DNA from 3 places in the Bacillus sp. iso_77 genome. Region 3 is predicted to be linked to each of the others. Evidence: riboswitches for the same ligand, from Rfam matches in the RefSeq annotation. Region 3 holds a riboswitch; each other region holds the start of a gene.
The links. A riboswitch is a leader RNA that binds a small molecule or an ion and turns the genes downstream of it on or off. The one in region 3 is predicted to bind S-adenosylmethionine.

Region 1: linked by a shared signal. The riboswitch ahead of metK (methionine adenosyltransferase) and the one ahead of AC0VYC_RS18265 (5-methyltetrahydropteroyltriglutamate--homocysteine S-methyltransferase) in region 3 are both predicted to bind S-adenosylmethionine.
Region 2: linked by a shared signal. The riboswitch ahead of AC0VYC_RS15215 (methionine ABC transporter ATP-binding protein) and the one ahead of AC0VYC_RS18265 (5-methyltetrahydropteroyltriglutamate--homocysteine S-methyltransferase) in region 3 are both predicted to bind S-adenosylmethionine.

The regions. Positions count from the first base shown of each region.
Region 1 is NZ_CM149683.1:2,710,725-2,714,003, forward strand. Features, by position in the region: gene asnB (asparagine synthase (glutamine-hydrolyzing)) at 1-47, opposite strand, end outside; gene metK (methionine adenosyltransferase) at 196-1,398, opposite strand; SAM riboswitch class I at 1,594-1,728, opposite strand; gene pckA (phosphoenolpyruvate carboxykinase (ATP)) at 1,955-3,279, shown strand, end outside.
Region 2 is NZ_CM149683.1:2,935,736-2,939,014, forward strand. Features, by position in the region: gene metQ (methionine ABC transporter substrate-binding lipoprotein MetQ) at 1-276, opposite strand, end outside; gene AC0VYC_RS15210 (methionine ABC transporter permease) at 291-959, opposite strand; gene AC0VYC_RS15215 (methionine ABC transporter ATP-binding protein) at 952-1,977, opposite strand; SAM riboswitch class I at 2,133-2,241, opposite strand; gene AC0VYC_RS15220 (SCP2 sterol-binding domain-containing protein) at 2,344-2,685, opposite strand; gene AC0VYC_RS15225 (thioredoxin family protein) at 2,806-3,108, opposite strand; gene AC0VYC_RS15230 (toprim domain-containing protein) at 3,120-3,279, opposite strand, start outside.
Region 3 is NZ_CM149683.1:3,542,946-3,546,224, reverse strand. Features, by position in the region: gene AC0VYC_RS18270 (glycoside hydrolase family 1 protein) at 1-43, shown strand, start outside; gene AC0VYC_RS18265 (5-methyltetrahydropteroyltriglutamate--homocysteine S-methyltransferase) at 98-1,222, opposite strand; SAM riboswitch class I at 1,310-1,422, opposite strand; gene AC0VYC_RS18260 (gluconate:H+ symporter) at 1,504-2,823, opposite strand; gene AC0VYC_RS18255 (four-carbon acid sugar kinase family protein) at 2,874-3,279, opposite strand, start outside.

The sequences.
Region 1 (3,279 bases), 830 kb from region 3:
GTTTCGGACAATGGACGGTGATTAAATACACCAACAAACCCACACATATTATTGCCTCCACGTTATGTTATTTCTTAAAAGTAGACCTATAATTAGACAGTATTTTGTCCAATTTTGTTTCACATTTTTACGCTTTTTGTAGAATTTTTTTTAATCAAAAGGAAAACCGCTTAAAATAAGCGGTTTTGTATGTTGTTATTCTCCTAATGCTTCCTTGCGAAGCGTGTCGGCTTTATCCGTTTTTTCCCATGGAAGATCCAAGTCATGACGGCCAAAGTGTCCGTATGCAGCGGTTTGTTTATAGATCGGACGACGTAAGTCAAGCATTTTAATAATGCCAGCTGGACGAAGATCAAAGTTTGCACGTACCACTTCAATTAATTTCTCTTCAGAGGCTTTTCCTGTTCCAAATGTATCAATTGAAATGGAGACAGGCTGTGCAACACCAATTGCATAAGCAAGCTGTACTTCACATGAATCTGCAAGACCAGCTGCTACGATGTTTTTCGCTACATAGCGAGCCGCATATGCTGCAGAACGGTCAACCTTCGTTGCATCCTTACCAGAGAAAGCACCGCCACCGTGACGAGCATACCCGCCATAAGTATCAACGATGATTTTACGTCCAGTTAAACCAGCATCCCCTTGAGGTCCACCGATAACAAAGCGGCCTGTTGGGTTGATGAAGTATTTTGTTTCTTCATCGATCAGTTCACTTGGAACGACAGGGCGGATGACATGCTCTTTTAAGTCGCTTTGAATTTGTTCAAGCGTCACTTCTGGTGCATGCTGTGTAGAAATAACCACCGTATCAATACGAACTGGTTTGTTTTGTTCATCATATTCAACTGTTACTTGAGTTTTTCCGTCTGGACGAAGGTATGCAAGTGTTTCATTCTTGCGTACTTCTGTTAAACGGCGAGATAATTTATGTGCAAGAGAAATCGGCAGTGGCATAAGCTCTTCAGTTTCGTTGTTTGCAAAACCAAACATCAGACCTTGGTCACCTGCACCGATTGCATCAATTTCTTCTTCAGTCATTGTTCCTTCACGTGCTTCAAGCGCTTTGTCTACACCTTGCGCAATATCAGCAGACTGTTCATCAATTGATGTAAGAACCGCACATGTTTCCGCATCAAAACCATATTTCGCACGTGTGTAGCCAATTTCCTTAATCGTGTCACGCACCGTCTTTGGAATGTCGACATAAGTAGACGTTGTAATCTCACCGCTTACTAATACGAGACCGGTTGTTACAGAAGTTTCACAGGCAACACGTGCATTTGGATCTTTCTTTAAAATTTCATCCAAAATGCTGTCTGAAATTTGATCACAGATTTTATCTGGATGTCCTTCGGTCACTGATTCTGAAGTAAATAAACGACGATTTTGACTCATAATGGCTATTTCCTCCTGTACAAGACCACATCATCCCAAGATGAGGCCTCCAATATGATACGGAACTCGTTCCCTCTTATATTTCAACATGTTTATATTAGAGATGTTATTGGCAATTTGTTCATATGATATCCCAAAAATAAAAAAACCATTTCCTTCATTGCGAGGAAAGGGTCTGAGATCGCATGCCTTTCACTCTTATCGCTCAAGGTGTTCTTGTACCTTGCATCAGGTTAGCACCTTGGTTTCTCAGCATGTTCATGCCTTTTTCATAAGAAACCGGTTGCTGGGCTTCATCGGGCCTGTCCCTCCACCAACTCGGGATAAGAGTATCCGTTCAATAAGATATCTTATCTTAAACCCTTGCGTCATGTCAATGGTTCATAGGAATTATCTCCCCTTTTTTTCACCTCATCATTAGCATCACCAAAAAGCATATTTTCATAGCAGAAATGAAAAAACACACACAAAAATGTTTAAATAGTATAGACTATTATTATCAATGTGTTATACTAATCAAAACAAACAAATTCAACGGTAAAGGAAGGGTTTTTTTATGAACTCAGTGGATTTAAAAGAAGATTTGCAGTCATTGCTCTCATTAGAAAATACGCACCAAAATTTATCTGTTCCGAAACTTGTTGAAAAGATTTTGGCACGTAATGAAGGCGTTTTAACTTCAACTGGTGCTGTCCGCGCCACAACGGGTGCCTACACTGGACGTTCGCCTAAAGATAAATTCATCGTAAAAGAAGAAAACTCTGAACATAAAATTGATTGGGGTCAAGTCAATCAGCCGATCTCGAAAGAGGCATTTGATCGTTTATATACAAAGGTTGTGTCATACTTAAAAGAACGTGATGAACTATTTGTCTTTGATGGTTTTGCAGGTGCTGACGAAAAATACCGTATGCCAATTACAGTTGTAAATGAATTCGCTTGGCACAATCTCTTTGCAAAGCAGCTATTCATCAGACCTGATGGATCAACACCATCATCAAACGAAAAACCTTTCACCATCTTATCTGCACCTCACTTTAAAGCAGATCCTGAAACAGATGGCACAAACTCTGAAACGTTTATTATCGTTTCTTTTGAAAAACGGACGATTCTGATCGGTGGAACAGAATATGCAGGAGAGATGAAAAAATCCATTTTCTCTGTTATGAACTACCTGCTTCCTGAACAAGATATTTTATCAATGCACTGCTCTGCTAACGTCGGTCAAGAAGGCGATGTTGCTTTATTTTTCGGCCTTTCAGGTACTGGAAAAACGACGCTTTCTGCAAGTGCAAGCCGCAAGCTGATTGGAGACGATGAGCATGGCTGGTCTAACACAGGTGTCTTCAATATTGAAGGCGGATGCTATGCAAAATGTGTGAACTTAAGTGAAGAAAAAGAACCACAAATTTACAAAGCCATCAGCTTCGGATCAGTGCTTGAAAATGTAGTACTTGATGAAGAAACACGTGAAGCAGATTATGATGACACATTCTTTACTGAAAATACACGTGCGGCTTACCCAATCGAAATGATTGATAACATCGTGAAACCAAGTATTGCAGGTCACCCATCTGCCATCGTCTTTTTAACAGCTGATGCATTCGGCGTTTTACCTCCAATCAGCCGTTTAACGAAAGAACAAGCCATGTACCACTTCTTGAGCGGTTACACAAGTAAATTAGCGGGAACTGAGCGTGGCGTGACGTCACCAGAAACAACGTTCTCTACTTGCTTTGGTTCACCATTCTTACCACTTCCTGCTCATGTCTATGCTGAAATGCTTGGTAAAAAAATCGATGAGCACGGCGCAAAAGTATTCCTTGTGAATACAGGCTGGACTGGCGGCGGCTACGGTACGGGCAAACGAATGAATCTTGC
Region 2 (3,279 bases), 610 kb from region 3:
TTCGTTTAAGTAAGGGATATGTTGGAAAAAGTTCGCATCCACTTCTTTTTCAGCTAATGCTTTGTTGTACATTTTATAATCGCTCAGTACTTTCACTTTTAGATCGTAGCCTTTTTCTTTTAGAAGTGGTTTTGCTTCTTCAAGAATCTCGGCATGTGGTGTTTTTGAAGCGGCAACCGTGATGGTTTTGTTATCGCTTGCGTTATTTGATGAACCGCACGCAGCTAAAATGCCTGCAAATGCTAGAAATAGTGCACTTAAAATCAATTTCTTCATGAATAATTCCTCCCTTAACGTTTATCAATTTTATTTGTAATCAAATCACCGATTATTTGAATGATAAAGACGATGATCAGAATAAACACAGTGGCTACAAGTGTGACATCTGTATTACCAGATTGGTATCCTTCCACATAAGCAAGGTCACCAAGTCCGCCTGCTCCAATTGCTCCTGCAATCGCAGTAGAGCCAATCAGAGCAATCGCTGTTACGGTAATACCTGAAATAAGGGCTGGCAATGATTCTGGCAGCAATACTTTGAAAATGATTGTTGACGTTTTCGCTCCCATAGATCGTGCTGCTTCAATGACTCCTTTGTCTACTTCACGCAGTGCAATTTCAACAAGACGTGCGTAGAAAGGAGCTGAGCCAATGACAAGGGCTGGTAATGCTGCATTTGGGCCTAATATCGTGCCCATAATTAGTTTAGTAAATCCTAATAATAGAATGATTAATATGATAAAGGGAATCGATCTGAAAATGTTGACGACTGCGCCGATAACAGCATTAATTGGTTTGTTTTCCCACAAACCGCCTTTACTTGTCAAAAAGAGCAGCAGCCCAAGGATGATGCCGATAGCAAAAGCAAACGCTAATGCAATGAGTGTCATATAGACCGTTTCACCCGTCGCGTTCCAAATAACCTCTAGATCAACGTTCGGAAACCATTTCTCAAACATGTGTCATCACCTCGATTTCAACCTGTTTGCTTTGGATATAGGCGATGGCTTTTTCAACTTCGTTCTCGTCTCCATTTATATGGATAAAGAGTGTTCCAAACGCGCCTTCCTGCGTTTGAGAAATCTTTCCTTGCAGGATGTTCACATCGACCTTGAAGGATCGAATGATTTCCGTGATCAGCGGCTGTTCGGCAGAATCTCCGATAAAGGACAACCGGACGACCTGACCTTCTTTTACTCTCTCTAGGACGTGCTCGATCGTTTCTTTTGCTTCTTCTGGTTCAGCAAGCTGTTTCACGAATCGTTTCGTCATTTCTTCTTTCGGCTGTCTGAAGACACGTAATACTTCGCCTTCTTCGACAATACGGCCATTCTCCATCACCGCCACACGGTGACAAATTTTGCGAATGACATGCATTTCATGTGTGATCAATACAATGGTGAGTCCTAGTCGTTTATTAATATCGGCTAAAAGCTCAAGGATGGAATCTGTTGTTTGTGGATCAAGAGCAGATGTCGCTTCGTCACATAGCAGAACTTTTGGGTCATTCGCTAATGCTCTCGCAATCCCTACACGCTGCTTTTGCCCGCCGCTGAGCTGAGAAGGATAGGCATTTTCTTTTCCTTCTAAACCGACCAATTTAATCAGTTCGTTTGCACGAGCTCTCCGTTTTGACGTTGGTACACCTGCGATCTCGAGCGGGAACATAATATTTTGTCTCACTGTTCTTGACCAGAGCAAGTTAAAGTGCTGGAAAATCATGCTGATTTCTTGTCTTGCTTTCCGAAGTTTCGTATTCGATACTTCATTGATTCGGTTGCCTGCCACTTCAACGATTCCTTCTGTTGGCATCTCCAGACCGTTTAATAGGCGAATCAGGGAACTTTTCCCTGCGCCGCTATACCCGATAATTCCGAATATTTCACCTTTATCGATATCCAAGTTGACGTCTTTCACGGCATCAACATTTCCGCTTTTTGAATGATACGTTTTTGATACATTCTGTAAATGGATCACAGTCTGTTCACCTGCTTTCTTGCTGAATCTATAGGTTGCCATCACATACGTTCATTTATTCTTCCGACTGTTATGACGCTAGCCTGACGTAAGGTCAGTAAAAAAGACCTAACTGCAACGCAAGCAGAAAGGCCTTTTATATCAAATACGCCTTTCTCTCATCTTTCAAAGCATTGCGGCTTTGAGTGAATTGGCACCAATTTCAGCTATGCTGACGGTTGCCGGGTTTCATAGGGCACGTCCCTCCACCTCTCTTAATAAGAGAAAATATGTTGTTTTATGTGATGTTCATGTTTTTACTAACGTAGAATATCATGCTATCTGAGATATGTCAACGCTGTAAATCGCTAATTTCCAAGTAAACGACTACGTTATCATTTTTCGAAAAAAACCGTTCGTCAGCCAAAGTACTGCTTCTAGTCGAAGAAGTGCTCGAAATGAGCCTTTCACTTTCACTTGTCCTCTGCTGATCAGCTGCTGTAAGGACATGTCTCCATCTAATAATTGCAAAATCTCTTTTCGCTCACCATAAAAGATGAGATCCGATAACTCAATTGCAGGTAGTTTCTTCACTTCACCACGTTCATCCACAATCAATGTACAAGAGTCCGTTTCCGCCTCAAATGTAATCTTCAAGGATGATGATGAGAGCAACGGCTTTAACAATAATCGCTGCCCTGCACTTCCATGGGCTTTCACATTTTCCACATGTATAACCTCCCTGTCATTTGGTTATACATAACATTTCTCTACAAACATCGGCTTGTCCTTTATAAATAGCTCGACAAATTTTCAAATGAATTGCTTGAAATATGACAAAAAACCGCTTTATTTAGCGGTTTCAATCATTTCGTGAAGATATGGAACGGAGTGAAAGGCATAGCCTTTTTGCACGATTTCACCCTTTTTAAACAGGAGAAAGCAAGGGACACTTTCGATCTCAAATGCTTTCGCAAAACTTGGCGAGTAATTTAAGTTATTCTCATAAAAAGGAACTTCCGGCTGCATGGCATCAACCACTGCCAGCATCTTCTTTGCCAGCTGGCATGTTCCGCAAAATGGTGTATATAAGTACAAAAGAAATAAATCGTCCTCTATCTCCTTGAATTCATGCTCTTCTATCTCTTTCATATACGTCACCCTTATAAATATTTCGAATGAACATCAATGTTTGCAGCTAATAGAATAGATGCAATGTGGGCTGACGGTGAAGCGGCCACTTCGCGGTACGTTCTGTCGACAAAAAGATGCAGTGCTTCAGGGAATTCTTTTCGAAATTGCTTCCGCAGTTTGTCGCCAGCA
Region 3 (3,279 bases):
TAAACAAGTGATTGCGACAAATGGAAAGCATTTAGACGCATAAAAAAGAGAGACAAACCGCTGATCAAACGGTTTGTCTCTTTTTATTGTGAGTGGACTATGATGTCCACACTTGATCCGCAATCTCAATCACATGACGCAGCTTTTCCCATTGCTGTTCTTCTGTTAACAAATTGCCTTCCTCTGTTGAGGCGAATCCACATTGTGGGCTCAAACAGATTTGGTTGATGTCCACATATTGTGCCGCTTCCTCGATTCTTCTTTTGATCTGATCAACGGGTTCAAGTTCCCCATACTTTGAAGTGACAAGACCTAGTACGATTTGAAGGTTTGAATTTTTCACATAACGAAGGGGTTCGAATCCGCCAGAACGGTCATCGTCGAATTCTAAGAAGAGACCATCCAAATCCAGACCGGCAAAAATCGTTTCTGCCGCTGCCTCATAACCACCTTCGGCTGCCCAAGTTGATTTAAAGTTACCACGGCAAATGTGCATGGTGATCACTAAATCATCTGGTCGATCGGCAACCGCTTCATTGATTGTTTTCGCAAACGATTCACGCAGTTCATCTTCCTCGCGGCCAAAAGCTTTGATTTGTTCATGTCCTTTTTCAGAAAAGAACACGGCCCATGCTGTATCATCCAGCTGTAGATAACGGCAGCCTGCATCATAAAAAGCACGGATGGCTTTTTTATAAGCCTGTGCCACGTCATGGTGAAAATCATCTAAGCTGTCGTACACACCTTCTTCAAGCTTTCCACGGAAAAAGAGCATATTCGGACTTGGAATCGTCATTTTAGCCGTATGATCACCCGCGATGCTGTGAAGGAAGCGATAATCCTCCAGCATTGGATGATCAGTAAAATCAATCTTACCTGTTACTTTGATGCCTCTGGCTTTTGTTGTCGTATTGTGGAATTGAATGCCTTGGTCTGCTTCAAATCCTTCGACCCCATCTAGCCCTTCTAGAAAGTCAAAATGCCACCAAGCACGTCTGAACTCTCCATCTGTGACAACCTCTAATCCAATCTCCTTTTGCTTCTCGACAATACGAGTAATTTCTTCATTTTCAATTTGTCGGAGCTGCTCTGCTGTGAGTGTACCGTCTGCTTTTTGCTTGCGGGCTTCTTTGATGCGTTCAGAACGAAGTAAACTCCCTACTTGATCTGCGCGAAATGGCGGCTTTGTCGTTTTCTTACCAATGGTTTGTACTTGTGTCATGTTGAATCCCTTCTTTCTTCAGGTTATAAATCAAATAAAAAAGCTCTTCCTTGGATAAGGAAGAGCATCATATACTGTGAGATCTCTGCCTTATCTTCAAACAAGCATCAGCTTGTTTAAGGAATTAGCACCATTCTGTTCCTAGGAACAGCGGTTGCCGGGTTTCACAGGGCCAGTCCCTCCACCACTCTTAATAAGGTTACCTTTGATTTAATTTTCTTAATAAACACAATTATTCAATCTTTTTGAGAAAAAGTCAATGGTTTTTCCTATTTATTTTCCTACATAAACAAATCAGCGACGAGAACACCAGCTAATCCAACAAGTGAAAGAACAGTCACCATCAATGTCCAAGTTTTAAAAGTTTGAGCCATCGACAGATTAAAGTATTCTTTGTAAATCCAGAAACCCGCATCATTCACGTGAGAGAATGTAATACTGCCGGCGCCTGTTGCAATTACCATTAATTCTGGGCTGACTCCCGTCAAACCAATCAGCGGTGCAGAAATGCCAGCTGCTGTGAGACCCGCGACAGTCGCTGACCCTAAAGAGACACGAAGGACAGCTGCAATCAGCCAAGTGAGGAGCAGAGGAGACAGTGTGCTTCCTTGCATAATCCCTGCAATGTATTGATCAACACCGCTGTCAATGAGAACCTGTTTAAAAGCACCGCCGCCTGCAATGATCAATAGAATCATCGCAATGGAGCCAATTGAATCCTTAATCGATTTCATGACGTCCTGCATGCTCTTTCCTCTGCCAAGACCAAATGTGTAGATGGCAAGCAGCACAGAGATTAATAGGGCAATCGCCGGCTCACCTAAAAACTCAGCCGCCGGTAGCAGCGGGGAGGACGGGAAGAAAATTTCTAAACATGCTCTGAATGTCATGAGCAATACAGGTAAAATAGCGGTGAAAATACTAATGCCGAAGCTTGGCATTTCCTCTTCTGTAAATTCCTTTGGATTAAACAAGTCCTTTGGAATGTGTGCATGCAGTTGATCTTTCTTAAATAGTTTCGTAAACAAAAGTCCGCCTACTAAAACAGCAGGAATGGCTAAAATAATTCCAACCAATAAGGTTTGTCCCATGTTGGCTTGAAATACATTGGCAATGGCTGTCGGCCCTGGGTGAGGAGGGAGGAAGCCATGTGTTGTAATGAGTGCAGCGACGAGCGGCATTCCCACATACAACACAGGAAGTCTTGCGGCTTGAGCAATGGTAAAGACTAATGGAATAAGAATAATGAATCCGGTTTCATAAAATAGAGCAATTCCGATAACAAATCCAGTCAGCATCGTCGCCCATTGGATTTTCCCGATACCAAAGCGGTCGATGAGTGTCATGGCAATACGCTGAGCACCGCCAGAATCAGCCATCAATTTACCAAGCATCGCTCCAAAGCCAAGAACCAACGCCAGATGGCCGAGTGTACTTCCAAGCCCTTTTTCGACTGAAGCAATCGCTTCAAGTGGTGACATGCCTTCTAAAACGGCAACGATTAAAGAGACAATAATCAACGAAATGAAAGCGTTTAACTTAAAGACAACCATGAGTAAAAGTAATAACAAAACGCCAAGTCCGATAAAAACTAACGACATGATCTTTCCTCCTTTGTGCTGCATAAGGGAGCGTGAACGCCCCCTCTGCTTTATCCTTCAAGTATGTCTACTGCTTCTTTTAACGTATCCTTTGAGCCAACATTTCCCGGGAAAATCACATAAGACATAAATGGGAATTTGCTTTCTTCTCCTGTTTGCCAAACGGGAATACCTGGTCTGATTTGACCTGCGACGGTCGCACGTTTGACGCTGAGTCCTCTTGTTCCAATATCGCTAGAGGTGATTCCACCTTTGGCAATGAGGTACTTAGGGCGAATGGAGAGGCGCTGAACAATGCTTGTCACAGCATCACTAATCTGAACAGACAGTTTCAATTCTTCCTCTTGACGATCGTCCCCAAGATCAAGCCGTTCTCTCCTTGTATAAACAGCAACCGATTGCCCGGTTGTTAAAAGCCGTTCAGTTTGTTGAATCACGCGGTCAATTTCCTCTTGA